2 regions of the Blautia sp. MSK.18.38 genome follow, and region 1 is predicted to be linked to the other one. Evidence: predicted binding sites of a transcription regulator. Region 1 holds the regulator's gene; the other holds the start of a gene.
What was found. The regulator HrcA, encoded in region 1, represses chaperone genes, less so after heat shock. The targets are predictions, from matches to a motif close to TGTTAGCACTCNNNNNNNNNGAGTGCTAACA.
Positions count from the first base shown of each region.

Region 2: the regulator HrcA is predicted to act here: its motif matches at 1,641-1,671, upstream of groES (co-chaperone GroES).

Region 1 is NZ_JANFYP010000002.1:57,567-60,990, reverse strand. Features, by position in the region: gene NE638_RS01740 (ABC transporter substrate-binding protein) at 1-604, shown strand, start outside; gene hrcA (heat-inducible transcriptional repressor HrcA) at 781-1,824, shown strand; gene grpE (nucleotide exchange factor GrpE) at 1,843-2,478, shown strand; gene dnaK (molecular chaperone DnaK) at 2,532-3,424, shown strand, end outside.
Region 2 is NZ_JANFYP010000009.1:65,782-69,205, reverse strand. Features, by position in the region: gene NE638_RS07495 (ABC transporter substrate-binding protein) at 1-350, opposite strand, end outside; gene NE638_RS18040 (hypothetical protein) at 573-827, opposite strand; gene NE638_RS07490 (MATE family efflux transporter) at 836-1,330, opposite strand; gene groES (co-chaperone GroES) at 1,330-1,617, opposite strand; gene rlmH (23S rRNA (pseudouridine(1915)-N(3))-methyltransferase RlmH) at 1,733-2,212, opposite strand; gene NE638_RS07475 (FtsK/SpoIIIE family DNA translocase) at 2,209-3,424, opposite strand, start outside.

The DNA.
Region 1 (3,424 bases):
GACGGATCCGAAAACAAGAGAAGCGGCAGAATATATGAAGCGAATGCTGGATACAGGGATGATATCAGAGGAGAATCTGATCGACCAGCATGACCAGCTGAATGAAAAATTTATAAACGGCCAGTATGGATGTATGTTTATGTATACCGGTGTGTTGAGTACTTTTCAGAATGCAGGCGTGTATGGAAAAGATAAGATCCATATGGCACCATTTCCGGAATTTGACGAGAAGGTGACCAATATCGCAACCTGGCAGTATGTACTGAATAAAAATTCTGATCATAAAGAAGCAGCTCTGAAGTTCCTTCAGTATGTGTCCGGATATGAGGCCAGTAAAAATTACGGACAGCTGACAAAAATGTGTCCGGCAAGACTGGATGTGATCGAGGATAAGAATTTTGATCTGGATGGCATTGAAATGATCCGGCAATATCTGAAAGATTATAAGCTGAAAGCAAGACCACTGTGTGCCGATTCCATAGAAGCCGTTTCGTCCATGGGAACGGAATTTCAGAAATATATGCTGGGACAGAAAACAGAAGCGGAATTTTTTGCCGGGGCACAGAACTGCATAGACCAGTATTACAAAAAAGCATCGTACTGATGCTTTTTTTGTTTTGAAAAAATAAGAACTTTTTTTCAAAACATATTGACAAATATTTTACATGGTGATATCTTAAAGACTGTAGATGTTAGCACTCCACTAAAATGAGTGCTAACAGATGTAAAAAAAGAATCAACATCCGTCAGGAAAGAATAAAAAGGAAAGGAGATGGATTCATGGAAGAGGTGTTGAATGAGCGCAAGCAAAAAATCTTAAAAGCAATCATCAAGACCTATATGGAAACCGGAGAACCGGTTGGTTCCAGGACCATTTCCAAGTATGCGGATCTCAATGTCAGTTCCGCAACGATCCGAAATGAAATGTCAGACCTGACAGATATGGGCTATATCGTCCAGCCTCATACCTCAGCAGGAAGGATTCCTTCAGATAAGGGCTACAGACTTTACGTCAATGAGTTGATGAAGGAGAAGGAAGCGGAGGTCGCAGAGCTGCGAGATCTGATCATTGAGAAGACAGATAAGATGGATAAGGTGCTTAAGAAGGTTGCGAAGGTTCTTGCTTCCAATACCAACTATGCTACCATGGTTTCCGTTCCGCAGTACAGCGGCAACAAGGTCAAGTTCATCCAGCTGTCGAGGATGAGCGAGCTTCAGCTTGTGGCAGTGGTTGTCAGTGACAACAACACAGTCCGGAACCAGATCATCAATCTGGATGAGGAAATGGACGACCAGACGATCCTGAAACTGAATCTTCTTCTTAACACCAATCTCAATGGGATCCCGATCCAGGATATCAATCTTGGGATGATCGCCAGACTGAAGGAACAGGCAGGCAGCCACAGCGGTGTGGTGGCAACGGTTCTGGATGCAGTGGCAGCCACCATTCATGTGGAAGAGGAAGATATGGAGATCTATACTTCAGGTGCAACTAACATCTTCAAGTATCCGGAGCTTGCCGATAAAGAGAAGGCAACGGAGCTGATCTCCGCATTTGAGGAGAAGCATGAACTTGCCGATCTTGTAAAAGAACAGATGTCAGATGGAGAGAATACAGGAATCCAGGTTTACATCGGTGATGAGATGCCAATCCAGACCATGAAGGACTGCAGCATTGTAACTGCCAGATATGAACTGGGAGACGGAATGTACGGAACCATCGGGATCATCGGTCCCAAACGAATGGATTATGAGAATGTAGTGGACAGTCTGAAGGAACTGAAGAATCATCTGGATGACGTTTTGAAAAAGAAGAAAACTTAGAAAGGCGGTAGAAAAAAAGTGTCGGAGGAAACAAAGAAAACATCCGAAGAGCAGGAAGCGGAGAAGGAAATCCCCGTAACTGACGGAGATCAGGAAGAAGAAAACCTGACACCGGAGGGAGAAGATCTGCCGGAGGAAGAAAACAATACTCCAGGCGAAGAAGCTGCCTCAGAGGATAAAAAAGAAGAAAAATCAAAAACTTCCTTCTTCGGAAAGAAGAAAAAAGATAAATCTGAGCAGAAGGTGGAGGAACTTACCGATCGCCTGAAGCGTACCATGGCTGAATTTGATAATTTCCGTAAAAGAACGGAAAAAGAAAAATCCAGTATGTACATCATCGGAGCAAAAGAGATCGTTGAAAAGATCCTGCCGGTTGTGGATAACTTTGAAAGAGGTCTTGCACAGGCACAGGAAGGCGATGCTTTTGCAGATGGAATGAAAATGATCTACAAGCAGCTTACCACAACACTGGATGAGCTTGGCGTGAAGCCGATCGAAGCAGTGGGAAAGGAATTCAACCCGGATTTCCATAATGCAGTGATGCATGTGGAGGATGAAGAGGTTGGAGAGAACATCGTGGTGGAAGAATTCCAGAAGGGTTACACCTACAAGGATTTCGTAGTACGCCACAGTATGGTGAAGGTTGCGAACTAACTGACAACAAACTTTATTTTAACAGATACAGACTAAAACAGGAGGAAAAAATCATGGGAAAGATTATTGGTATTGACTTAGGTACAACAAACAGCTGTGTAGCCGTAATGGAAGGTGGACAGCCGACAGTTATCGCAAATACAGAAGGCGCAAGAACAACACCATCCGTTGTAGCATTCACAAAAACAGGAGAGCGTCTGGTAGGTGAGCCTGCAAAACGTCAGGCAGTTACAAATGCAGACAGAACGATCTCCTCTATCAAAAGAGAGATGGGTACCGATTACCGTGTAACCATCGATGACAAGAAATATTCTCCACAGGAGATCTCCGCAATGATCCTTCAGAAACTGAAAAAGGATGCAGAGGCATATCTTGGTGAGAAAGTAACAGAGGCAGTTATCACAGTTCCGGCTTACTTCAACGATGCTCAGCGTCAGGCTACCAAAGATGCAGGTAAGATCGCAGGTCTTGATGTAAAACGTATCATCAACGAGCCTACAGCAGCAGCTCTTGCATATGGTCTTGACAATGAGAAAGAGCAGAAGATCATGGTATACGACCTTGGCGGTGGTACATTTGATGTATCTGTGATCGAGATTGGTGATGGCGTTATCGAGGTTCTTTCCACAGCTGGTAACAACCGTCTTGGTGGAGATGACTTTGATAAGAAAGTTACAGATTACATGCTTTCCGAGTTCAAGAGAACAGAGGGCGTAGACTTAAGCAACGATAAGATGGCTCTTCAGAGACTGAAAGAGGCAGCTGAGAAAGCTAAGAAAGAGCTTTCTTCCGCAACAACAACAAACATCAACCTTCCGTTCATCACAGCAACTGCTGAGGGACCGAAGCATTTCGATATGAACCTTACAAGAGCTAAATTTGATGAGCTGACACATGATCTTGTAGAGATGACAGCAGAGCCGGTTCGCCGTGCACTGTCTGATGC
Region 2 (3,424 bases), on a different contig from region 1:
GCTGTGATCGGCTGACCGTCATGCCATTTCAGTCCGTCTTTGAGCTTCAGTGTGAATTCGCTGGCATCATCATTGGCTGTTACACTTTCGCAAAGTCCGTTTCCGTAATACATCTCTCCGTTCACGATCTCAAAAAACGGGCTGTACAGTGCCTGCATCATATCGAAGCTTGTCTGATCCACAACATAAAGCGGATTGATGTTCTGCGGATCTGCTGTTTCTGCAATGGTAATATTTCCGCCTTCCGCCTTGGTTCCTTCTGTTTCTGCTGCAAAAGCAGTCATTCCTGACATAACAGTTGTTCCTGCCACTGCAGCTACCAGAAGCGCTGCCAGTACTTTTTTTCTCATTTCCTGTTCCTCCTGTGTTTCAGTGAGTATACCTCTTTTCCCACCAGTTTAATATGATATAAGCAAGATAATACTATACCATATTACCTTTGTCAAGCTGTCCCTGGCTCTTCAGAGATTTTTTTACTGCATTTCGTTAAAGCTTGTATTTATTCTACATACAGATCACACAGGCGTCAAGATAAATTTTCTGTATCTTGCCTCTGATCTATATATATTTCCTTAATTCGTCATATTTTTGATCCAGTGTCCGTAATTGCACTTCAAAAATGCAGGCACGCATTTAAAGATCTGATCTGCATTCAGGCAGCATACCACCACTGCCGGAGATGCCTTGACCACAAATGCCATAAACATGGACAGAGGGATCACGATCCCCCAGGTACTGATCAGGTCCACCTTCATGGAATAAGCGATGCTTCCGCTTCCCCGGATGATACCACCGTTTGTCGGCATCTGATAGGACATTCCTACCATTACTACACTTAAGTCATTACCGAAAGCCCGAAGGCAACCCCTGCAATTTCCACACAGCGCAGTGTAGCAAGCAGGATCTGCGTCACCGCAAAGAAAAAGTAAGTAAACCGGATGATCGCCAGATAGGAAAGACCGGCTTCGATAATCGCCTGATCTGTTGTAAAAAGCCCCAGCAGCTGTGTTGGAAAAAGACTGGCCAGGATAAACAGCACAAGGGCAATAAAAAAGCCTGTGCTCATGGCCCAGGCACCGATCTTCCTTACCGGCTCTGTCTCTTTCTTTCCCCAGTACTGACTTCCGAATATGACAAGTCCGTCTCCCAGCGCCATAAGCAGCTGCTGAAAGACGAACTGTACCTGGTTTACGGTGGTCACACCGGATAATGCAGTTTCGCTAAAGGCTCCAAGCATAATGTTGTCCGCAAGATTGACACTTAAGGTCACTACATTCTGCAGCACCAGCATGGAGCATAATTTCAGAAAATTACGATAAAAACTCTTCATCAGTCTTTTACGATGGCAATGATATCATCTGCGTTGATCACCAGATATTTCTCACCCTCATATTTGATCTCGGTTCCTGTGTATTTTCCGTAGATCACACGGTCGCCCGGCTTTACCTGTACCGGTACTTCTTTACCGTCTACGACCTTACCGCCACCTACTGCGATAACCTCTGCCTGCTGGGTTTTCTCCTTGGAGCTGTCCGGAAGTACGATGCCGGATGCGGTTTTGTCTTCTGTCTCAAAATATTTTACGATAACTCTGTCTGCAACTGGTTTTAATGCCATATTCATTTCCTTCTTTCTGTGATTATTAGCACTCTTGAGCTTCGAGTGCTACTCTTTTTTTATCATACTACATATCCGAAAATTGTCAAGATATTTGCAGATATGTAGTATGATATTATTTATGATAGGGCTCTCCGCTGATGATACGATAGCTGCGGTAGATCTGTTCCAGAAGGATCACACGCATCAGCTGATGAGGAAATGTCATCTTCGAAAAGCTTAAAGCATAGTCTGATCTCTTCAGTACTTCTTTTCCAAGACCGATAGAGCCGCCGATCACAAACTGGATATGGCTGGTCCCACGTATTCCCAGCTCGTTGATCTTCCGTGCGAAGTTCTCAGAGGTCAGCTGTTCGCCTCCGATCTCCAGAGTGATCACAAACGCATCATCCCGGATATATTTAAGAAGACGCTCCCCTTCCTTGTTCCGAATGGCATCTTCTACTGTTTCGCTGGCATTATCCGGTGTTTTTTCGTCGGACACTTCTATGATCTCCAGCTTGCAGTAACGCCCAAGGCGCTTGGAATACTCCGCAATGGCATCCCGCAGATATTTTTCCTTGATCTTCCCTACTGTCAGGATACTTATTTTCATCCGCCGTTCTCCTCCAGATAATTCTCAAATTCTTCTGCTGACATCAAAACCTTCCTTGGCTTGGTTCCTTCCTCCGGACCTACCACTCCTGCGTCACAAAGCTGATCCATGATCCTTGCCGCACGGTTAAATCCGATTTTGAACATACGCTGGAGCATACCGATGGAGGCCTTTTCCTTCTCAATGATAAATTTACCGGCTTCTGTAAAATAGACATCTCTGTCACCGCCGCCGGCTCCTCCCGGGACACCGGCTGTATTGACCTGCTTCTCGATGGAGGTATCATAAACAGCACCCTGGTTTTTGTCAGAAACATATTCTACGACTGCACTGACCTCCTCATCTGAAACAAAAGCACCCTGCAGTCTGGCCGGCTTCTGATACCCCTGAGGATAAAACAGCATATCGCCCTTGCCAAGAAGCTTCTCGGCACCGTTCATATCCAGGATCGTTCTGGAATCCACACCGGAAGATACGGAAAATGCGATCCTGGACGGCATATTGGCCTTGATCAGACCTGTGATGACATTGACCGATGGCCTCTGGGTAGCAATGATCAGATGTATACCTGCTGCACGTGCCAGCTGGGCCAGACGGCAGATCGCATCCTCAACTTCTCCCGGCGCAACCATCATAAGATCCGCAAGCTCGTCCACGATGATCACGATCTGCGGCATCTTCTCAGGTGCCTTTTCTCCCTCCGGGACCCGCATATTGGCAACCTTTTTATTATATTCTCCAAGATTACGTACCCCATATTCCGCAAAGGCATTGTAACGGCTGGTCATCTCGGAAACAGCCCAGTTCAACGCACCGGCCGCTTTCTTCGGATCTGTGACCACCGGAATGAACAGGTGCGGGATCCCGTTATATACACTGAGCTCCACCACCTTCGGATCGATCATGATCAGACGCACCTCATCCGGTGTAGCCTTATAAAGGATGCTGATGATCAGCGTATTGATGCAGACGGATTTTCCGGAGCCGGTTGCTCCGGCGATAAGAAGATGCGGCATCTTGGCAATATCTGCCACTACCGGTTTTCCGGCAATATCCTTACCTGCTGCAAAGGACAGCTTGGATTTTGCATTTTTAAACTCCTCTGACTGAAGAAGATCCCGCAGCATGACCGCGCTGTTCTCCTTGTTCGGGACCTCGATCCCCACGGCTGCCTTTCCCGGTATCGGTGCTTCGATACGGATATCCGGTGTA